2 regions of the Paenibacillus sp. J23TS9 genome follow, and region 2 is predicted to be linked to the other one. Evidence: riboswitches for the same ligand, from Rfam matches in the RefSeq annotation. Region 2 holds a riboswitch; the other holds the start of a gene.
What was found. A riboswitch is a leader RNA that binds a small molecule or an ion and turns the genes downstream of it on or off. The one in region 2 is predicted to bind thiamine pyrophosphate.

Region 1 (11,809 bases), on a different contig from region 2:
GTGGCGAAGGTGCTGGAGATTACGGAGCGCTACGACCTGAAGCCGATGATCTGGAGCGATATGTACTTCAATCTGCTGTCGAACGACACGCAAGGCGGATTGTATAACATAAACGCCGACTTTTCCGAGGATAAGATGGACCAGATTCCGAAAGGCGTCCAATTCGTATACTGGGATTACGGCAAGGCGGATGAGGAAGGCTACGGCCTGATGTACGAAAAGCATCTGAAATTCGGTTCCAAGCCAATCTTTGCCGGAGGCATTCATATCTGGAACAACATCGTTCCGAACTACGGCAAGACGTGGAATATCAGCCATCCGGCGCTGCGCGCGGCCAAAACCAAGCAGCTGGATGAGGTACTCGCGACGGCTTGGGCAGATAATGGGAACGAGAACAATCATCTCACCATTTTACCGGGTCTGCAGCTGTTTGCTGAGCATGGATATGGAAATGACGTAGATCATGACAATCTGCAAAAACGCCTTAACGCCTGTACCGGTGCAGATCTGTTTAAGCCTGTGGTGGCGCTCAGCCTGATGGATGAAGTACCAGGCGTCCTGCCGGAGAACTATTGGATGGCTAACCCGTCCAAATACCTGCTATGGCAGGATCTGCTGATTGGCTTGTTCGACAAGCATATCGAGCCGGATACGGAAACGGTTCTGCCGGGCTATTACGAAGAGATGGCGAAGGAATTGGGCGGTTACCGCGATGCCCTGGACGCACCCTTCGATCAGCTGTTCGGCATGTACGAGAAGCTGGCGCGCGTGCTTGCGCTGAAGAGTACGATGGGCGTGCAGCTCAAGCGCTTCTATGACGAAGGACAGAAGAGCGAGCTGCGCCGCCTGGCGGAAGAGGCGCTGCCTGAGCTGTATCACCGTGCAGATGAGCTGCGCGTCGCGCATCGCCGCATGTGGATGGAGACGTATAAGCCATTCGGCTGGGAAGTGCTCGATATCCGCTATGGCGGTCTTCTTGCACGTATCCGGTCCGCAGAGGACCGCGTATTGGATTACGTCGAAGGGCGCGTGGACAGGCTTGAGGAGCTGGAAGCGGAGCGGCTGCTCTACGACCAGACCGGCGTGCCGGAGGCAGGTCCAATGAACGTCAATGCAACGTACCAGAGCATCGTGACGGCGGGAGCTTTTGTATAGTAGAAAACTAGATATTTATTTATAACTCGGAAAAAAGGGAGTCCCACAGGTCGTTTGACCAGGGGCTCCCTTTTTAATATTGTCTGTAGTTAATCCTGCCTAGGATTGATGATGCATCTTCCGCTGCTCTTCCCGCATCCAGCCGGAGAGCTCCCGTCTCAGCTTGATAAAATCCGGATGCTCGATGATCTCCTCCCGGCGGGGCCGCGGAAACGGCACATCAACGGTTTGCAGCACCGAGGCCGGACGGCCGGAAAAGACATAGATGCGGCTGGAGAGCAGGAGGGCTTCTTCAATATTATGCGTGATAAAAAGCACGGAGCGCCGGCTTTCCTCCCAGATATCCAGCAGCCAGCGCTGCATGTCGCTTCGCGTCAGCGCATCGAGCGCGCTGAAAGGCTCATCCAGGCACATCAGCTCCTGCGGACTGAGCAGGGCGCGCAGGAAAGCCGCCCGCTGCTGCATCCCGCCCGAGAGCGTATGGGGGTGGGCCTTCTCGAACCCGCCCAGCCCGACTTTGTCGAGCCAATAGCGGGCCTTCTCACGGGTTTCTTTGTCGACAGTGCCTTGCACCTCTTGCGAGAGCAGCACATTATCCTCAATGGTCCGCCATGGGAAAAGTGCGGGCTGCTGGGGCATGTAGCTGATATGCCCTTGCTGACCGGTCACTTCCGTGCCGTTCATATGCACGGTTCCCGTATCCGGCTTCACGAGGCCGCCAATGATATGGAACAGCGTGCTCTTACCGCTGCCGGATGGACCAACAATGGAGACAAACTCCCCCTTTTGAACGGTCAGCGACACATTATCCAGCACCTGAAGACTGCTTCGTTTGGTCCGGAAGGCCTTGCTGATGCCAGAGGCTTCAAGAGCGGGAGGCAGCTCAGACTGAGCTGCGGGTGAATGGGCAGCAATTCGTGTTTCTTCTGAAATTGACATGTAAAAGAGCTCCTTTCTGCAGCCACGGCATTAGCCTTCCTGCTTCGGTTTCCAGCGCACGAGCCATTTTTCCAGCAGGGCGATGAGTCCGAACATCAGCAGGCTCAGTACAACAATGATCATAATGGCGACAAACATGCGGTCGGTGCGGTATCCTGCCTTTTGCAGCATCATATAATAGCCGATGCCTTTATCGGCTCCGATCCATTCGGCAATGACTGCACCCATCACGCTGTAGGTTGCCGCGATTTTAATACCCGAAAATATCGAAGGCAGCGCATGCGGAAGCTCCAGCTTGGTAAAGATCTGCTGTTTACTCGCGCCGATCATCCGCATGTAATTCAGCATCATCCGGTCTGTTTGCTTCAGCCCGCCCATCGTTGCAACGGCAACCGGGAAGAAGCAGACGAGCGTGATGACGATCAGCTTGGGCAGCAGTCCGAAGCCGAACCAGATCATCAGCAGCGGAGCGAGCGCGATTGTCGGAATGTTCTGGCTTAAAATCAGCAGCGGATATAGTGCCGACTTGAGAAAAGGAATCATATGAAGAATAAGTGCGATAATCAGTCCCACGACGGTTCCGATGATAAAGCCCTCCAAGGTCAGTCTGACTGTAGCCCAGACATGGCCCCATAAATCTCCGGCTCCATCAGCCGTTTGCTTCGCGATATCCGCCGGAGAGGGCAGAATCCACTGCTCGATATGAAACAGCGAGGTGCACAGCTGCCATACGGTCAAAAAGAAGAGGACCGCCACAAAGGGCGGCCACACATGACTCCACCAACGTCTCATGGACGGTATTTCTCCGTTAGACGCTCCATGCTGATGCCGCTCGGATTATGGGCGATTTTAATCTGTGAGATGATGCTTGGACTTCCGGCTTCCACCAAGGCCGTATGCATATTGCGTACAACCTCCAGCAGTTCTTCCAGCTCGCCTTCCATCGTTGTTTCGAGAGGATGCACCTCATACTTTACACCGGACTGCTGAATGACTTCGATCGCACGGTCCACGTAGGGAATGGAATTTTCATTGTTCGGGGTCTTGGGAATAACTTGAATGCTGAGCAGGGTATGTGCCATACCCGATCACTTCCTTTTCTAAGAAATATATTTATAAAAGATTTAGGCATCATTATTAGGTGGATAACAGTAACCGCAGCGGCTATCAAGCACATTATTAGGGTAAAGAACAGAGCCTACATCTTAAGGCAAAAAGTCATTGGTATAAGCGCCGCTAACCTCAAGCGGTTTCTCGAGCAGCTTATGCTCATACATCCAATCGGAATAACCCTTCCACACCTGTTCCTTCTGCTCGCCCCAACGCGCTGCATCGTCCTTGTATTTCGGGCTGAGCCATTTCTGGCTGGCCATGACCAGGTCCTTATCAAGCTCAGGCACAGCCTTGATCAGAATATTAGCGGCATCCTCAGGATGGTCGATCGCATACTGATAACCCTTAGAAGTGGCGCGCATAAAGGCCTTCACAAGCTCCGGATCTTCCTTGATCTGCTTCTCATTGGTGACCAGAACCGGTGTATAGTAATCCAGCTTGTCAGAGAAGTCCTTCACATACAGCATATCAAGCGGCTGTTTTCGCAGCTCGGCTTCAATACCGGTCCATCCGTAAAAGATCCAGGCGAAGTCGATATCACGCTTCACGGCTGTAAAATAATCCGCTTCGCCCATATTAACGATTTTGACCTTGCTCACGTCGCCTTTGTCGATGTCCATGATCGAGCTGATCACGGCCTCCTCAACAGGCGAGCCCCAGCCGCCGTAGGTTTTGCCTTCAAAATCCTTTGGCTTCTTGATGTTCCGGTCCACCGGAGCGGCAAAACCGGATGTATTATGCTGAATGATGGCGGCGATCGATACCAAAGGCACGCCTTGCGTACGCGCCTGGGTCACGTTCTCTTGAACGCTGACGCCAAAGGGCACTTTGCCGGATGCCACCATGGCATCCGCTCCACCAGAGCCGGGCTGCATGATTTCGACATTCAGGCCTTCTTCTTCGTAGTAACCCTGATCTTTAGCCACATACAATCCGGTATGGTTCGTATTTGGCGTCCAGTCCAGGACGACCTTCACATCCTTGAGCTTCTTGGTTTCAGTTCCATCCGCAGCGGAGGATGATTCACCGGATGGTTTGCCCGCATCCGTCGTTTGGGCGTTCTTGCTTCCACAGCCGGCAGCTACCAGCATGAGCAGAAAGGCTAGCAGAAGCAGCCCGATTTTCTTCGTTTTCATTGTTTTCTCTCTCCTTACCAGGTTTCTCCCCTTCATTGCAGCAGAATCGTTTCCTTCCATATCTGAGAGATGAATAACAGAATCATGACAGACTATGTCTTCCAATGACTCTATCATTCAACAAAAAAGCGCCCCGTATACGGGACGCTTAGGGCGCAAGATGGGCATGGCGAAGCGCCATGACGATGCTTTTCCTACGCTGGCATTACCCAGATCAGGTTTAAGGGTCAGTATCTTGAGGGATACAATCTCAGCCGGCCAATTCCAGCACCCCGGATTCTTATGAAGTTACGGGTATATCAATGTGTATTATAGTCTTAACTCTGGTGGAATTCAATCCATTCTCGCCATGGCCCTAAAAGAAGGCGTATAAATCTTCAGGAAAATGCCATTATAAGGATGGAGGAGAGGTCTGGTCTATTTAGGAGGATGAGGAAAATAAAAGCACCCATATCATTTGCGCAATCCGTCATGATCATTATGCTCAGTACAGGCCTTCTGAATCATGTTATCATCATTCCTATTATGCTGGATGCAGCTAAGCGGGACGCTTGGATTTCCGTGCTTCTGGCTTGTGCATGTGCGCTGGTCTGGATTTTCATCCTGCAAATCAGCAGCACCAAAACCAATAAGCAGCATCTGTTTGAATGGCTTTCGAAGGCTTACCATCCCATTGTAGGCCACCTGTTTGCAGGAATCATGGGCATATATCTATTTTCCATATGTACGCTTACAACCAGAGACACCGTGTACTGGATCCATCTGACCTTCTCTCCGGAGACGCCCATTGTAGTGTTCACCTTCTTGTTCCTTTTGATTTCAGCGATAAACGCTTATTTGGGTATCCATTCCCTGGCCCATACCGCAGGTATCCTGCTGCCCTTTGTGGTTGTGCTGGGTTTTTTTGTAATGCTGTCGAACACGCCTCATAAGGATTACTCCTTATTACGGCCGATGCTGGAACACGGCATTCAGCCGGTTTGGAACGGGGCTGTATATGCAGGAACCGGTTTTGTTGAGGTCATCATGCTTCTGTTTTTGCAGCATCACATCAGGTCGCGCTTGACATATCTATCCTTTATGATCATGATTCTGCTTCTCTTGGGTCTCACGATGGGTCCGATTATCGGCGCGATTGTTGAATTTGGTGCAGAAGAAGCCGATAAGCTCCGCTTTCCCGCGTATGAGGAATGGAGATTGCTGATGATTGGCCGGTACATCGAGCATCTGGACTTTTTCAGCGTGTACCAGTGGTTCAGCGGTGCATTTCTGCGGATTTCCCTGGCCATGTTCCTTATCCTCGATATATTCCGAATTAAAAGCAAGAGGGGGAAGATATGGGTACTGGGCTGCATATTTTTGGCCGTCACCGTGTTCTCAATCATTCCTTTTAGCGATAAATTCTTCCTAAAGATGATGTCTTTTTACGTGCTTCCGTTTTCTTTATGGGGAGTGCTGATATTTTCAGTGATTATTGCCGGGCTGGTGAGTTTGGCCCACCGAAAGGGGAAGGTGACGTCTTGAAGGAGCATGATCAAAAGGAAAACCAAACACTTGAAGATACGGCTTTACGGCTATTCGGTTCAAGCGCGGACATTCAGAGAAGGACAATCCCTTTGTCGAATTCGGACTATACCGTGCACCTGGTTTATTGCGAGGGACTATGCGATGTCAATAAAGTGGAGCAATACATCATACCCGAATTAAAAAATATTCCGGAGGATATTTTCCAAACGAGTGAAATGAATCTAGAGCAAAAGATCCCATTTCACATGAACAACCTTCAAACGGATCAGGTGGAAGCATCGATGACAGAAACCGTACTGAACGGTGATCTCCTGCTGATCTTTAAGCCCTCGAATCAATTCTACTCCGTGACCTTGGCCGATCCGCCCAAACGGACGCCGGAGGAACCGAATACGGAAGTGTCGACAAGGGGACCCAGAGATGGCTTCACGGAAGATACATTTACCAATATTGCTTTGATTCGGAAAAGGATCAAGACCGAGCTGCTGGCGGTTGAAGAATTCACGATTGGGTCTCAAACGGCTACAAAAGTTCATCTGTTATACCTCAAAGACACGGTTCAGCAGCATGTTCTCGATGAGATTAAGGCCAAGCTGTCTCGTGTACAAATCAAAGGGCTCGTCAGCAGTACCCAGCTGGAAGAAACTTTGATGGGGTTCTCCTTTTTTCCGCTGATGTCTTACACGGGAAGGCCGGACTATGCCGTCAATTCGCTGCTTCACGGCAAGTTTATACTGGTGATGGGCGGTTCACCGACAGTAATTATAGGACCGGCGACTTTTACTTTTCTGCTCAATACATCGGAGGACGCCCAATACGTTAATATCTTTGTTGCATTCACGAGGTTTTTAAGAGTATGCGGGGTGCTTCTCTCCATATTTCTGCCTGGGTTTTGGACGGCAATTACGACATTCCACCAGGACCAGCTCCCGTTTACTTTACTTGCAACCATAGTGAATTCCAGACAAGGCGTGCCCCTTCCGGCTCCTTTGGAAGCAGTGGTCAGTCTCCTTTTGTTCGAGATTTTCCGGGAGGCGGGGATGAGATTGCCCTCATCATTTGGGCAGACGCTTTCGGTTGTGGGCGGGTTAATTATCGGTCAGGCAGCCATCAGCGCGGGCATTGCTGCCCCCGGAACCATTGTGATTACAGCGATCTCCGTACTATCCACATTTACGCTCGTGAACCAGTCTTTGGTCAGCGTTGTCAGCTTGGTTCGTATTGCCGTACTCTTAATGAGCGGAATTCTAGGGCTGTTTGGTACGTTAATAAGTCTTATGGCTCTGATCCTCTTTCTGGTTAATCTGCGTTCGTTCGGCACCTACTATCTGTCTCCTATATCTCCGCCGCGCTTCAAGGACGTATATAAAGTTTTTTTCAGAATACCGTGGGGCAAAGGGAAATTCACAGACAACTCGGAAAATAAAGGATGAGAATGGGCATGAAAATAATCCGATGCATTCTTGTCACCGCGCTTTTCTCCACGCTGCTGACGGGCTGCTGGGGTGCAAGGGAAATCGAGCATATGATTTACGTAAATACACTCGGAGTTGACTATGTAAAGGACAAAGTCGTGGTTTATATCCAAATGGTTAACTTCAGCGGCATTGCCAAGAAAGAGTCGGGGCAGGCTCAGGCGCAGAAAACGTCCGTAGGAAGAGCAGAGGGAGATTCGTTTGATACCGCGATCTTTAATCTGTACAATTCAAGCCCGCAAAGGATTGTCTGGAGCAATGTGAAAACGATTGTATTTAGCGAGGCGGCCTTGAAGGGCGGCTTAATCACACAGGTTTTGGAAGTATGGGACCGGTATTATGAATTTCGTTATACGGTTTGGACCATGGCGACCAAGGAACCTATCGATGAAGTGCTCAATACGGCATCAATCAGTGATTTATCCGTGATCTACTCGCAGCTTAATAGCCCAATGCATACGTATGAACAGAACTCAATCATCGCTCCGATGTATCTGTACAACTTTATAAGGAAGTGGAAAGAGAAAGGCGAGACGGTGCTGTTGCCTTATCTGGATATTAAGTCAGGCTGGTACGACAACAAAAAGCCTTCTCCTAACATCAGCATGACCGGAGTCTGTTTTTTGGATAATCAGCAATACCGGGGCTGCCTGGAGGGCAATGATATATTAGGGCTTCGATGGCTGGAGAAAAGGACGAAAAGGACGCCCTTGGTGATCAAGGAAGAAAAGGAAGTAAAGGCATTGATGGTCATGAATAAGCTTAAAACCTCCGTACATCCAAAGCTGAAACAGGGCAAGCCCGCGTTCGACATCAAAGTATCCATGCAGGCCACGCTCCCGCAATTGAGCACCAGCCTTCATAAGAGACAGCTTGAACTGCAGGCTACTAAGGAAATTAAAGATGAAATTATGAAGACTTACTTGAAGGGCTTGGATATGAACGTGGATGCTTATGGGCTATCGGCAAAATTCTTTCGCAGTATGCCGAAGGAGTGGCATAAGCTGAACACCAAGGAAAAAATAGCCTTGGATCCAAGCAGTATCGATAACATTGATATTAAGGTGAATCTGATCAGTGGTGGAATATCCAAGATGAGGTAAGGGTTGCATAGTGAAAAAAGCGTCCCGGATCCGGGACGCTTTAAAGTGTAAGATGGATGGCTTGCAGCTACGAATTGGTGATTTAGTTATTTTGGCTACGAGCCAGCCTGAATCACTTGCTGCTCTTTATATGCGCGCTGTTTGCGCTGGATCTGGAATGCCGCAAAGCTTAGAGCAACCATGAAAAGCGTGAAGACCGCCAGCAGCCAGGCCGTTTGGTTTACTTGGAGATGATCCATGCACCAGCCGATAACCAGTGGAAGCAGCGCACCACCCACCCCTCCGGAAGCAATGAGGATGCTCGGCGTGGATTCCTCGCTTCCCGCAAGCATTTTACTCGCAAAGACAAGAGCGATGGAGAAAATGCCGGACATGAACAGACCAAGCAGCAAAATAACGGTAAAGGCTGACCAGACGCTTGAGGTAAGAGGGAAAATGGCCAGCAGAACCAGCGTCACCGCGCAGCTGAAAAATACGTATACCCGGTAATGAATGCGTTCAGCGACGGTACCTGCGAAAATCCGTCCCACAGACATGGCGATCCAGAAACAGGTGACGCTGAGCGCCGCTCCGGCTTCCTTCATACCAAGCTTCTCAATCAATATGGCAGGCATAAAGTTGGCAAGACTCATCTCAGTCCCGACATAAATAAAGAAGAACAGCATGAACATCAGCAGAATCCATAAGGATTTACCCTGATAGGGAAAAGGCTTCTTGGGTTCACTAATAATCTCGGTGTTTGAACCGCTGATGGATGCTGTCAGCTGCTTCATGCCCAGCTCGGCATCAATGGTTTCACCAAAGGAGCTTTTGGTCCAGAAGAAAAAGGTGACAAGTGAAAACAGAGAAATGACGAGAAAGGAAAAACGCCACCAGCCCTGCGTAATTAATCCGCTTGCGATGAGCGGCATGAGCATGGCTCCCACACCGAAAAAGACTTCAAGACGGCTCATGGCCACCGCCGTTTTTTCCTTAATGGCTGCAATAATAATCGTTCCGATCACTGCCTCAATCATGCCGAAGCCAAAACCGGCGCATGCGGCTATAGGGTACAACCACCCCCACGGTGGCAGGAGCATGTAAGCAAGCTCGGCTGCGCAAAGCAGGGAAACCGCAATCAGCAAACCGCCTCTTTTGCCGAATCGTTTATTAAGTAAAGGAGAGACAAGCACCCCTGCCAGAAAACCGGCAAACTGGGTGAAAATAAGCGTCCCGCCTTCGCTGTATTCACGGCCGTAATGCTCGAGAAGTACAGGAAGTACTGAACCGAGCACGACATGGGCCAGACCAATCAGAAAGTAGGATAAACATCCTATCCATAATAACCGTTTCATGATGAGCTCCTTCTTATAGTATTTATGACAAACGTTTTCTCATCCTCATCATACCAAGCCATATCTCCTGCGTCACCGATTCTTGTAAAATTCTCCTGAACGGTTCATCCAAATTCGGAAAGGGTACACTACATATACGTGCATGAAAGCTATTTATCAATGGATAGGAGAATGATAGCGAATGGAAGCTAAAATTGAAATGGAACAAAATATTGCGAAAATTATGGATCATAATGAATTCTGCTCCTTTGCCACCGTTGAAGGCAATCGGCCAAAGCAGCGCTATATGGCGCTCTATAATCAGGGGTTGAGCATACATATGGTGACCGACCGCAAAACCCATAAGGTGGAGGAGCTTGAGGAAAATCCGCATGTTTCCCTGCTTCTCGGATATGAGAAGGGCGGTACCAAGGATGTCGTGGAAATCGAAGGCGTCTGCAGTATTTCGGATAATGATGAACTTCGCAAGCAGATCTGGAAACCGGAGTTCAAAATGACATTTTCAGGCCCCGAGGACCCGGACTATGTCATTCTTAAGATCAAGCCGGTGCGGATTGAATACACATCGGACAACGGGGAAAAGCATGAGTGGATTGAGTAGAAAAGCCATTTGAGCTAGTGTTTTCGAACTAAAATTCAGTATGTAAAATCTTGTATAATACCTGGGACAGGGTCCCAGGTATTATTTTTTTACAAATGGGTGTTTTTGTCTTTATTTTGGGTTGGAATCGATATAAACTACTATTGGACCATAGAAGGATTTAACCGGTGGTTATTTTAGAGAACGGTTACAAAACGGTCCGTGCATTGTACTTTTGAGGTACATATATTTAGGAGGGGTAAAATGTCGAAGTCCCGTAAAAAAGTTGTAAAAAGTATTGCCGCCGCCGCCGTTGCATTCAACGTATTGGCGCTCCCGTTTTCTGCGTACGCAGACGGAAGTACAAGCTCCAAAGTAAAGCTCCGTTTGATGGAAACATCGGATCTGCATGTGAACATGGTCAACTATGATTACTATGCAGACAAGCCAACAGACGAATACGGCTTTGCCAAAACAGCCAGCCTGATCAATGCAGCGCGTAAAGAAGCAAAAAACAGCCTGCTGTTCGACAATGGCGATCTCCTTCAGGGCAATCCGCTCGGAGATTACGTGGCTAAAGTAAACCCGCTCAAGCCGGGCGAAACTCATCCGGTATATAAAGCGATGGATTTAATGAGTTATGATGCGGGCGGCGTAGGGAACCATGAATTTAACTACGGACTCGATTTCCTGAAGCTGGCTGAAAAGGGAGCAAACTTCCCGATCGTTAACGCCAATATTTACAAAGACGACGGGGATAAAGATGACAGCAATGATGTAAACTATTTTACCCCTTATACCATACTGGACAAGAAAGTGATTGATGAGAACGGCAAGGAGCAAACCGTTAAGGTTGGCGTTATCGCCTTTGCACCTCCTCAAATCATGCAGTGGGATAGTGCCAATCTGGAAGGCAAGGTTATTGCAAAAGACATCATCCAAACAGCTAAAAAATTCATCCCTCAGATGAAAAAAGAAGGAGCCGACGTTATCGTCGCGATTCCTCACTCCGGTTTTGAGGATATTCCGCAAACCGAGCTGATGGAAAACTCCGTTCTGTACCTGAGCCAGGTTGAAGGCATCGATGCGATCATGTTCGGACATGCCCATAAAACATTCCCAAGCGCTGAGTTTAAAGGCAAAAAAGGCGTGGATCTCGACAAAGGTACCATCAATGGCGTGCCATCTGTTGAACCTGGATATTGGGGTGACCACCTCGGCATTATCGATCTGGACCTCGAAATGGTAGATGGCAAGTGGAAGGTAAGCGACTCCAAAACCGAAACTCGTGCCGTTTATGATGTAGCCACTAAAAAAGCTCTGGTGGATGCCGATCAAGAGATCGTAGACGCTGTTAAAACAGAGCATGACGCAACCATCGATTACGTTCGCGGCCCTGTAGGCAAAACCACGGCACCAATTAACAGCTACTTTGCGCTTGTACAAG
Region 2 (11,809 bases):
GAGCAGACGGATATGAGATCGAGTCTGCCGTCACCCGTGTGGCAGGCGGACTGGGCATTCCCTTCCAGCAATTTTCGCAGCCTTTCCCCTCCCTGTCCGGCGGGGAAAAAACGAAAATCGGACTGGCGGCACTACTGCTTGAAAAGCCTGATGTCCTATTGCTGGATGAACCGACCAATCACTTGGACATGGCCGCCATTGAATGGCTGGAGCAGTTTCTCGCTGAATATAGCGGTACCGTACTGGCTATCTCTCATGACCGCTTCTTTCTCGACAGGCTTGTCTCCAAAGTAATTGAAATCGAGGATGGAGAAGCCCACATCTATCACACCAACTACAGCGGTTATCAAAAGGAAAAGGAAGAACGTCTCCTGCTGCAGTTTGCACATTATCAGGAACAGCAGAAAAAGATTAAGCAAATGCAGGAGAGCATCAAGCAGCTGATTCAATGGGGCAACGAGGCCAATCCGCCGAATGCGGGCTTCCACCGCCGGGCAGCATCCATGCAGAAAGCACTGGACCGCATGGTCAAGCTAAAACGGCCTCTGCTCGAACGCAAGAAAATGGATCTTCAACTTCATCAGGATGACCGATCCGGCAAGCAGGTGCTTCTCATCGATCAAGTGGGCAAAGCCTTCGGGGACCGTTTCCTGTTCCGCGATGTCAACGGACTGCTCCGTTACGGGGAAACCGTCATGCTCCTGGGGCCAAACGGCTGCGGCAAAAGCACCCTGCTTCAGATGGTTCTTGGGGAAGAAGAAGTTTCAGAAGGAGCCATTACCGTGGGCTCCCGCGTCCTTATAGGCTATCTTGCTCAGCAGGAGCAACCGGAAAACACCCGGCAATCCGTGCTTCAATTTTATCGTGAGCATGCAGGGATCGAAGAAGGAGAAGCCCGTGGCAAGCTTGCACGTTTTCTGTTCTATGGAGCCGATGTATTCAAAGGTGTCTCCAGTCTCTCCGGAGGCGAATGGACGCGTCTGCGATTTGCCATATTGATGGAGCTGAAACCAAATTTGCTGATCCTCGATGAACCGACCAATCACCTGGATATTGACTCCAGGGAAGTGCTCGAGGAAGCACTGGAGGAGTTTCCTGGGACCATCCTTTCGGTATCTCATGACCGCTATTTCATAAACCGGCTTGCCGATACGATATGGAATCTGGAGCAGGGGAAGCTACGGATGATTGCGGGTGGATTTGATGAATACCAAACACGTTCACGCCATGAAAAAGCACAAGTGATTCCAGAAGTGAAGATTGTTCCTTCCGCCCCCGTTTCTGGGAAGCAACGCATGTCCTCGCCAAAATCCGCACCGGCATACTCGGAAAAGGATATCCTGGCAGCAGAGCAAAGGCTGCAGGAGCTGGAAACGCAGATGATGGATGAGACCATCGCCTGCGATGCAAAACAACTTGCGGAGCTACATGAAGAAAGCGAACGGCAAAAAGAACGGATTCAGAAACTGTACGAAGCCTGGATGAGTTCCGCGGAATGAATGCATGTAATAAAAAGCCCGGCCAAATGGCCGGGCTTTTAGACATGTATATTAAACGTTATACGTTATTCCTTCGATTCTTCTGCAGAAGCTTCCGGAGCTGCTTCTTCGGTTCCTTCATCGCCTTGCGCTTCCAGAACCGCACGAGGAGCGGTTACATGTGCAATCAGCTCTTCAGGAGAAGCGGTCAACGTTACGCCTTCAGGCAGCTTGATTTCTGAGGCCACAAGCTTGTCGCCCATGTTCAGATGGCTAACGTCCACTTCGATGGAAGCTGGTAGATTCGCTGGTAGTGCTTCAACCTCAAGCTCTGTTTCCAGATGCTGAATCACGCCGCCCGACTTGGTTCCTTCCGCAGTTCCGTGGAATTCAATCGGAACACGAACTTTAAGCGGCTTATTAGCGGAAATTTGCAAAAAGTCAACGTGGCTCCATACCCCGCCTTTTTTCTGGAAATCCTTGATAATGACATTCAGATCAGAGGAGCCCTCTACTTTAAGCTTGAACATTTCCGTACGGCCCGTTCTGGCAATCTTCACGAGTTCCTTAGCGTCTACGCTAAGCGGAATGTTCTCGGTTTGTGATCCGTATACAACGGCGGGAATACGACCGCTTTCTCTGAGGCTGCGCAAGCTCGAATGTTTGTTGTCGTTTCTTCGTTCTGCTGTAAGTGAATGAGATGACATCTTGAATAACCTCCTTTGATAGTTGCATATCTGTTACCGCAAGCTAGACGGCATATCTATGTATTACCCATTCCAGAGACAATACAAACGTTTCTGCCAGAAAGGATTCCCCATAAGGCTTATCTTTACGCAAAAACCCTGCTGCGAAATGCCCACAGCAGGGTTTTTGCCACTAAACAATAGAATGGCCAGTTTAATCAATCATGGTAAAGTCATCAAAATGAAACCCCGGAGATACAACGCAGGACACGAGAACCGGTTCATCTCCAAGCGGACGGGCTTCCTGCCACACATTGGCCGGAACCAAGGCCTGAGGAACCTGGCCGTTTTCCAAATCCATGCCGAGAATGATTTCCTGCCGCTCAGCCGGGTCCTCTCCGTCACCGCCAAGCGCAAGCATCAGCGGACTTCCAGCATGCCACATCCATAATTCATCGGAGTAAACCCGATGCCATTTGGAAAATTCCTGCGGATGCAGCAAGAAATAAATGGATGTCGCTGCCGGACGGGGGCCGGAATATTTGGGATCCAGTACTTCCTTGGGTATTTCAAAGGACGCCTCCCAAAGCCTCTTGTACCAGCCGCCTTCAGGATGGGGCTGAAGATCCAATGTCTTTATCAAGGGGGACAATAATGTTTCAGTCATGTTCTGCCTTCTTTCTGTGTCAGGATTTTGCAAAATCCTCATGTAAGTAACCCTGTACCAACAGGGAATCTGCCATTTACTTTATCAAATGTGGTACAAGGTGTAAATCGTCAGATTCCAATTATGATGAAGGTGCTTAGCCCCTTCATTTATGATTCCCCGTTTTTCCTCCTATTTTCAAAAATTAGATGCTGTGCGCGCTTGTCCGCCCTGTTCATATGGTTTAGTTCCCTGCTGTCAGCTTACGCCGTTTTTCGGCTTCCGGATCCGCATCAACCCGGCTTTCTTCAGCAAACAGCATGGTCCAACGCTTGTCGCTGTCATAAGCTGGCCATTCCAATGTTTCCGTTGACGGATTACCTCTCTTTGCAAAAGCCGTCCATGCATCCTGCATCTGCTCAGCCATAGCCCTCATTCTCTCATCGACAGGAAGCCCCGCTCCTTGAAGAAGCTCCAAGTTGTTAAGCACAAATGGAATTTCTGCTGAATGGAATGCCTTGCCCAGCAAAGGATGTCCCGGAATCATCGCGAAATCGTAGCGGTACATCCACACGGATGCATGGCTGCGCTGGGCATCGGCAAATAACAGCGCCGATCTAAAGAAGTACAGATCCGTCATCGCCTGGCGCTGGCCTTCAACCGTAACCGTATAATCTTCAACCCAAGAAGCTGCTTCTGGCGTTCCCGTCATTGAGGTATATGCTTTGGCATTTTCCTCCTTAGACAAGAGCGGTGCGCCCTCTTTGATAAACAGAGCACCTTCATCCTTATTAATTCCGATGATGATCTCTACTCCTGCCGCTGAACCTTGAGAGATTGCCTGCAGAGGAGAAAGGGGTAATTCCTTACCGTCAATGACAAGTTGGAACAGCATGACAGCGCTGGCGCCTGCAGCTTGTTTCAGCCTGTCCCCTGCATGCAAAATTTCTTCTGCAGGCACATTTGTGAGCTTTTCCAGTCCATCTTCCGAAACGTCGAGCATGTCAAGCAATGCCTTCGCCAGAAGCCGTCCCTGCTGATCCGGGATAGCTTGTGAAGCACCGCTCTGCATAATCGCCCGGCTGAACAGCCCCTTTGCCGCGGGCATCGCCAATAGTGCCGCAATACTCATGCTGCCTGCCGATTCGCCGAATACCGTCACCTGCTGCGGGTCCCCGCCGAAAGCGGCTATATTGCACTGAACCCACTGCAGCGCCGCGATCTGATCCAGCAGTCCGGCATTGCTGACATACCCGTCTTCTTCTCCATTGGAATAAGGCGCCCAATGCGCAAATCCAAGCGGACCAAGCCGGTAGCTCAAGGTGACAACAATCAATCCGCCCCGCCGTGCGAGTACAGAACCATCATAGATCGGCAGACCGCCGCCACCCGTTACGAAAGCTCCACCATGTATCCATACCATGACGGGTAGTGGCTCCTTCGACGGATGATCCGGCGCCCAGACATTGACATACAGGCAGTCTTCCGACTGGGGAATTCCACCGCGCTTCAGACCGAAAACTCCTCCAGCCGGGTCCACCGGCTGAGGTGCAAGAGGACCCGGGGTATCCGCATTTCTTATTCCCTGCCATGACTGGACGGGAGCAGGTCTCCGAAATCTCCGTTCACCGACAGGTGGTTCAGCGTACGGGATTCCCTTCCATGCTTTTACTCCGTGCTGTCTAATTCCTTGTATTACACCGCTATGTATGCGAATGATGAGATCGTCCAAATCTGACATCCTTTCTGAATGAAATACGATACTTTCATATTACCACCAATTTTAATGCTTACCCAATGTCCATCCGATGGTCGATTTCTATCAGGGTACATCTAGATTACCCTATATAAAAAAAGAACCTGCCTCATGGCAGATCCTTCATCTTATTTTTGTCAAATCATCCTCCTATTAATGTGAAAAGGAACTGCCCCGCCGTTCTATCGAAGCGGTAACCTCGCAGACAAGCTTCTGCGCTGCGGCACCATGATCGACCGCCCCTGTAATCGCGGAAATCACGGCAATTCCATCAGCTCCAGCATGGATCACTTCCGAGGCACGCTCCATTGAAATTCCACCAATACCTACGATAGGCAGCGTCACATTCTTCAGCTTCATTTCCCGGATCACGCCAGGTCCCTGGGCCTGCCGGGCATCGTCTTTGGACAAGGTCGGAAAGATCGGCCCAACGCCCATGTAATCCACGATCTGATGATCTGCTAGCTCTGCTTCCTCTATGGAATGAACCGATAATCCCAATATTTTATCTCCGATTCGTTTCCTCACTTGACCCGCCGGCTCATCCTCCTGTCCGATATGAACTCCTTCGGCATCGATTGCAATGGCGAGGTCAACGTCATCATTGATGATGAGCGGGATGCCGAATCTGCGGCATACTGCTTGAATGCGCCTCGCAAGCTCCTCCTTCTTGGTTCCCTTTAGTGCATTCCCGCCCTTTTCCCGGAATTGTACCAGTGTAACTCCGCCGCGGATCGCTTCCTCCACCACGATAGCGGGATCAATTTTGCAATTTGTACTGCCGAGCACAAGATAAAGCCTCAGAGATTCCCTTAACTGTGATACTTCAAGACGGCTCATCGGACAGAGTCCTTTCTGCGGCTGTACGCCCAATGATTCGTTGGCCCATTGCCTTTTCCAATTCCAAGCGTATCCTCAATCGCAGCCTGGATAAAACTGCGGGCCGTAAGGACGGCTTGCATCACGTTCATCCCTTTTGCGAGTTCTGCCGTAATGGCTGCTGAGAAAGTGCAGCCTGTCCCGTGAGTATGCCTTGTTGCAATTCTCCGGCCTTCAAGCAGCGTGAATGAGTATCCGTCATACAGCAGATCCACGACTTTCTCCGTCACTGGATCATGCCCCCCCTTAATCACGACCATACGCGTACCATATTCGGATATCTTTATGGCCGCTTCACGGCGGTCTTCCATGGTCGTAATCGGCATGCCCGCGAGTGCTTCCGCCTCCGGTATATTGGGTGTGACGATCAGTGCTAGCGGAAGAAGTCTGCTCTTCAGCGCGTCAGCAGCATCTTTGCGCAGCAGCTCCGCTCCTCCCTTCGCCACCATCACAGGATCAACAACAACATTCTTCCATCCGAAGACTTCAATCTGGTCAGCCACAGCCTCGATAATATCAGCGCTAAACAGCATTCCTGTCTTGATGGCATCGACACCCAAATCTGTGCCAACTGCGTTGATCTGCTCTGCTACCGCCGCAGCCGTTAAAGGGAATACGCCTTGGACACCGAGCGTATTTTGAACCGTTACTGCCGTAATAGCCGACATCCCAAACGCATTCAGCTCCTGAAATGTTTTGATATCTGCCTGAATTCCTGCGCCTCCGCCGCTATCTGAGCCTGCAACCGTCAATGCTCTGGCTATACTCATTGCAAGAATCCTCTTCCCGCAGAAACCCGGTGACAGATTACCGCCTCTTCCGAAACCGGATATTGATCCATTTCGGATAAGGCATCCAGGAATGCAGATTGGAAGCTGCCCGGCCCACGGTAGCCGGCAGCCTGATAAGCCCGGGCTGCAGCTTCTCCATAAAAAGCCAAAGCCGCAGCTCCGGCTGTCAGCAGATCAGGTTCTACGGCGGCAAATGCACCCATGATGGAGGTCAGCAAACACCCTGTACCCGTTACCTGAGTCATGATCGGATGTCCTCCACGAATGACATAACCTTGCATACCATCCGTAATCACATCTTCCTTTCCTGTAATGGCAACGATGGTGCCCATTCGATTTGCAGCCCGCGCGGCAAGACCAACCGGAGCTTCATCCTCAAGACCGTCCGCATCGACACCCTTGATGGAAGCTGCTTCACCGATCAAGTGAGCGATCTCTGCTGCGTTGCCGCGTACCATGGAGATGCGGACTTCCCGCAATATCTCCAGAGCTGATTTCGTCCGGAATGGGGTGGCACCAGCTCCTACAGGATCAAGGAGAACAGGGACGCCATGCAAATTTGCCGATCGCCCCGCGATAATGGCCGCTTCAACCAATTCTGCGCTAAGCGTGCCCAGATTCAGCACCAAGGCACCCGCTATTTTGGCCATATCTGCTACTTCCTCGCGGGCGTACGCCATCACGGGTGACGCGCCCATTGCAAGCAGTCCGTTTGCTGTGAAATTCGTGACGACCACATTCGTCACGTTATGTACAAGGGGACGCTGCTGCTTGACGATGCGGGGGAGATGCTGCATATCAGAGATCATCGTCCCACCTCTGTTGCTTCCAGCAGGTCAACCGGCCAAGCCTCCAAGGCAAAGGCCATGTCCCAGAACATATACTCCAGCTGACAGCTGGTCAGAAAATGCTCCTTCAGCCGATCTTTACGTGCCTGGGATAAGGACTCTGCCCACTCATCCAGCAAACGGCGCAGCTGCTCCGTAATTCCAAATTCCCTGTCTCCGTAAAAATGCATCCATTCATAAAACGGATGGGATTCATCCGGGTTCACTTCTTCGATTAATTTTTGTCCAATCTCCATATAAGTCCAAGGGCATGGCAGCAATGCAGCAATCACATCTTCCAGTGCACCCTCATGAGCGACATTAAGCATGTGGCGGATATAATGATTGGCAGATGGGGCAAGAGGATATCCTTGCATTTCTTCATAGGTCACGCCTGCAACATAGCAAAAATTCTGATGTGGATGCGTTTCACTATTGAGAATAAACGAGATTTGTTCATTAAAAAGAGCCATGATTGCACGGTCTTCGCATCTGGAGATCGCAATTCCGTAAATTCGGATATAAGCGTTCAGATATTCGAAATCCTGTTTCACATAATGGATCAGCTGTTCCTTTCGTAACGTTCCATCGGCAATTCCCCGGACGAACGGATGATCAAAGATCGCTTGATAGATCGGATCCGCTGCGCTTCTGAGTTCTTCGGTAAAACGGGTCATTTTGAGCACCTCCGTATACATTTGGATGAAATCCATACAGGGAGCACCGGAGCAGCATACAAAAAAGCCGCCCCGAAATGGAGCGGCTTCGCCTATTCATGATGAAAAAAACATCAATCAGAAACATGTGAAGTCCGTCTCCACTTCCCTACGCCGGTATGATCCGGATCAGGTTCAAAGGGTCCAAGCATCCTTGTCTCAGCCGCTCTTAGCGCGGCTCCCCTAGTGGATTTCATATGAAGTTCGATTTCACGTTATACTTTAGCTTCGTTTATACATCTTGTCAAACCCATTTTCCATCATGATCCATCAGCTGATCTTCTTCCAATCATCCGAACCGCTGCGGATTAGAACAGTAATGGCACTTTGGCTGTGGCCCAGCTCAATAAAACAATCCTGGTCCACATCCTTCGCTTCCCAATCATTCAAACGCACGATATAACCGATTCTCTTCACATATGCAGGGACAGTAAAAGAAGCCACAGCTCTGCCATTTTCCGTCCGTTCAAAATCAACCCGCTGTTCGCGGAGTCCGGTGCCCCATACCCACAGGTTCCAGCCGTCATATTTGCCGTCGGGACGCTCGTATTGCACCTCGACTCGTTTGGTTGGCCGCGGCACACCTCCGACTTCTTCGAACAGCACCATCATCGACAATTCCGGTACGCTCACCTGTTCATCCACCAGAAAATCAATCGCCTTGTTTCCGGCATGCTCCTCATTCACCGCAATCTTCCATCCGGTTTTGGAAAAAGGAAGCTCCATCTTAATCTCATGATAGTTGGCATTATAGATCACAACGATATTTTTCCAGACATCACCATTTGCAAAATCCTTCAGCATATACGCCACCGTGTTATCCTGACAGCGGAGTACCTCCAGATGCTTCTCTACCTGCTCCTTTGAAGTCATGCGGAATGCAGGATGCGTTTTTCGAAGGTCGATCAAGCCGCGATAATAATCGAAGACGGGTTTAAATCTCCGCTTATTCTCCCATCGGATCGCATTCACGAGATCACCGCTGCGGTAGCTGTTATGGTCGCCGTATTTCGTGCGCAGCAGCTCATCGCCGGCCTGGATCATGGGAATGCCCTGGGAAGTGAGCACGATTCCATTAGCCAAAATAGCTCTCTTCACGGACTCGCTTTTCATCATATAATCCCTGTCTACGCTTCGGTATGGCTCTGAATGCTTCACAGCTTCCTCCAGGCTTTCTCCGTTCGTCAGCTCACCATTCCGGATCTCCTTGAATCCTGCTTCATTGCGGAGACCCTGCGTGGTCAATACTTTATCCCACAGGTTTAGATTATCGTGCACGGTTACATAGTTAATCGTTTCCAGTGGAGAAGCTGTAAAATCATGCACCGCGCCTTTTACCCCTTCAAGAATTGACGCTTCCATTTCGGGTTGGCCTGTGGCAAAGCCTTTTCCTCCGCCATCGCTATCGCCTTTTATGGCTCCTCTAAAATGATCATTGAATACGGCAAAGCCTTTATTCATTTGGCTGCCCTTCAATGTTTGCTGCTGCAGAGGCGTATCGCCTCCTGTCCATGGCTCACCATAGATTAAAATCGACGGATCAACCTCGCTGTGCAGCTCCCTGGCGATCTGGATAATCGTTTCGGTGTCGATCAATCCCATCAGATCAAACCGGAAGCCGTCGACGTGATATTCCTCCGCCCAGTACCGGACCGAGTCCAAAATGTACTTCCGCACCATCGGCCGCTCCGTCGCCATTTCATTACCAACGCCGGAACCATTCGTCAGTCTTCCCTCAGCATCCCTACGGTAATAATAGCCAGGCACAATCGCCTCAAAAGGCCCGTCTTCCACGCCAAAGGTGTGATTATAAACGACGTCCATAATGACGCGGATACCTTTGCGGTGTAATGCCATGATCATTTCCTTGAACTCAAGAATCCGTACTCCCGGATTTTGCGGATCGGTCGCATAGGATCCCTCAGGCACATTGAAATGCTGCGGGTCATATCCCCAGTTGTATTTCGGTTCGATTGAATCGGGATCATCCACGAGAAGCTCATTCACCGTTTTAAAATCAAATACCGGGAGCAGATGAACATGGGTCACACCAAGCTCCTGCAGATGATCGATACCCACCTTATTTCCTTCCTGGTCCCGAAGACCGGTTTCCGTGAAGGCTTTAAATTTGCCTTTATATTTAAATCCCGATGCCGGATCTGCCGAAAAATCCCGTACATGCAGCTCATACAGCACGGCATCCTGAAGTCCCTCTAACGGTGGCCGCTTTTCTCCCTCCCACCCTGGAGGACTCCAATACTGCAAATCAACAACAGCCGATCTGGCCCCGTTAGCGCTCACCCCCTTGGAATAAGGGTCTGTTACGTAACGAATACTCCCGTCCGGACCTTCTATTTTATACATATAGTATCGACCGGCGAGATCTCCATAGAAACGCAGGAACCAGACACCGGCTTTCCAATTCTTCATACCGATCTCCAGCCCGTCCGTATGAACAGCAACCGCTCCTTGGGCATTATAGCTTCCCGCATCCTGATAGAGAGCCAGCGTTACTTTTACCGCGTCCGGAGCCCAAAGTTTAAAGATGCTTTCTGTTCTGGAGTAATTGCAGCCCAGATCACGGCCATCGTAATAATCTGTTTTTTCATTCATGATTTGTACACCACCATATAATTGACATTCGATGTATGCAAAATCGCCTTCAACACATCCTATGTGTCTTTGTTGCCATTTGCAAGGGTTTATATGCGTTATATCGGCCCAAATTCGAGCTAGCTGAATAGCTTAGGGCATATTTGGGGAGCAGCAGTTGCACAAGGATTCGAAAAAAATACATAATAGAGACAGAAAAGCTAGTGTAGGCTGCCAGGTTGGGAGGAACGGTAATGATTGAAAAAGCGGGCCGGAATGAAGTCAAACGCTTCATTCGCTTTGGCCTTGTCGGCGTAATGAATACAGTGGTGGACTTCATCGTCTTTTTCCTTGTGCATTCCTTTCTCGGCAGCATAGCGGGTCAAATCGTTTCTTATACGGCGGGAATGCTAAACAGCTATTTCTGGAACCGTCGCTGGACCTTCGCACAAAAACGGACACGCGACTATGGTCAAATGCTTCGTTTTACCGCTGTGAATGCGGCCATAGCCGCGGGGACAGCGGTTCTGCTGCATCTGCTGGAAGGCCATCTGCCGCTTGCAGCAGCCAAGCTCCTTGTCACAGCCGCAGGCGTTTTCATTAATTACTTTCTGAGCCGTTCATGGGTATTCCGTCCACATAAAATTGAAGATAAATAGATAAAAAAACGGCGTGCCGGATGACAAAGTCATTCCGGCACGCCGTTTTTTCGCTCAGATATTACTCTTCCAGGAACTTTTCATACTGCTCTGCGCTCAGCAGTGTCGACAGATGCTCATCCAGTTCTCCCGGAACTTCAATCTCTGCCATCCAACCGCCTTCATAAGGCTCGCTATTCACGAGTTCAGGCTCATCATTCAAGTTTGAGTTGATTTTCATGATTTGACCGCCAACAGGGCTGAACAGATCCGATACGGTTTTTACGGATTCAATCGTTCCGATCGTCTCCTCGGCTTTGACTTCTGTGCCTTCATCCGGGAGCTCTACAAACACAATATCACCCAGCTGATGCTGTGCAAAATCACTGATACCGATCCGCACGACGTTTCCGCTTACCTTTTCAACCCATTCATGATCCTTGCTGTACCAACGGTTCTCTTTCACATTGCTCATTCTTTTCAACTCTCCTTTGATTAGTATAATCATCTATGACTAGTACTGTAGATGAGCCATTAATTCATGTCTGACGGCGGCTGCTTGGCTTCTTTGACTTTTCTGCGCCGCTGCTCCACCAATTCTTTCGTCAGCTTCCGCCCCGTAGGTGTTGCGGCCAGGCCGCCCTTGCCAGTTTCCCGGTGTTTGGTCGGCATGGCACTGCCGACTTCCAGCATCACGCCGATAACCTCATCGGCTGGAATAACACTTCCCACGCCGGCCAGAGCCATATCGGCAGCCGCCAGCGCAGTAACAGCACCCAGACCATTGCGCACAATGCAGG

Region 1: it holds a riboswitch for thiamine pyrophosphate, as region 2 does, so the genes downstream of both, KJS65_RS17270 (ABC transporter substrate-binding protein) here and tenA (thiaminase II) in region 2, are expected to answer to the same signal.

The regions. Positions count from the first base shown of each region.
Region 1 is NZ_BOSG01000002.1:357,398-369,206, reverse strand. It holds gene KJS65_RS17290 (beta-N-acetylhexosaminidase) at 1-1,155, shown strand, start outside; gene KJS65_RS17285 (ABC transporter ATP-binding protein) at 1,255-2,094, opposite strand; gene KJS65_RS17280 (ABC transporter permease) at 2,125-2,886, opposite strand; gene KJS65_RS17275 (thiamine-binding protein) at 2,883-3,176, opposite strand; gene KJS65_RS17270 (ABC transporter substrate-binding protein) at 3,300-4,343, opposite strand; TPP riboswitch at 4,516-4,628, opposite strand; gene KJS65_RS17265 (GerAB/ArcD/ProY family transporter) at 4,773-5,867, shown strand; gene KJS65_RS17260 (spore germination protein) at 5,864-7,303, shown strand; gene KJS65_RS17255 (Ger(x)C family spore germination protein) at 7,312-8,448, shown strand; gene KJS65_RS17250 (MFS transporter) at 8,544-9,782, opposite strand; gene KJS65_RS17245 (pyridoxamine 5'-phosphate oxidase family protein) at 9,964-10,383, shown strand; gene KJS65_RS17240 (bifunctional 2',3'-cyclic-nucleotide 2'-phosphodiesterase/3'-nucleotidase) at 10,627-11,809, shown strand, end outside.
Region 2 is NZ_BOSG01000001.1:118,029-129,837, reverse strand. It holds gene abc-f (ribosomal protection-like ABC-F family protein) at 1-1,499, shown strand, start outside; gene KJS65_RS00615 (50S ribosomal protein L25) at 1,565-2,185, opposite strand; gene KJS65_RS00610 (cupin domain-containing protein) at 2,379-2,831, opposite strand; gene KJS65_RS00605 (carboxylesterase/lipase family protein) at 3,055-4,542, opposite strand; gene thiE (thiamine phosphate synthase) at 4,720-5,406, opposite strand; gene thiD (bifunctional hydroxymethylpyrimidine kinase/phosphomethylpyrimidine kinase) at 5,403-6,215, opposite strand; gene thiM (hydroxyethylthiazole kinase) at 6,212-7,045, opposite strand; gene tenA (thiaminase II) at 7,042-7,740, opposite strand; TPP riboswitch at 7,869-7,974, opposite strand; gene pulA (type I pullulanase) at 8,050-10,392, opposite strand; gene KJS65_RS00575 (GtrA family protein) at 10,626-11,030, shown strand; gene gcvH (glycine cleavage system protein GcvH) at 11,092-11,484, opposite strand; gene sdaAA (L-serine ammonia-lyase, iron-sulfur-dependent, subunit alpha) at 11,544-11,809, opposite strand, start outside.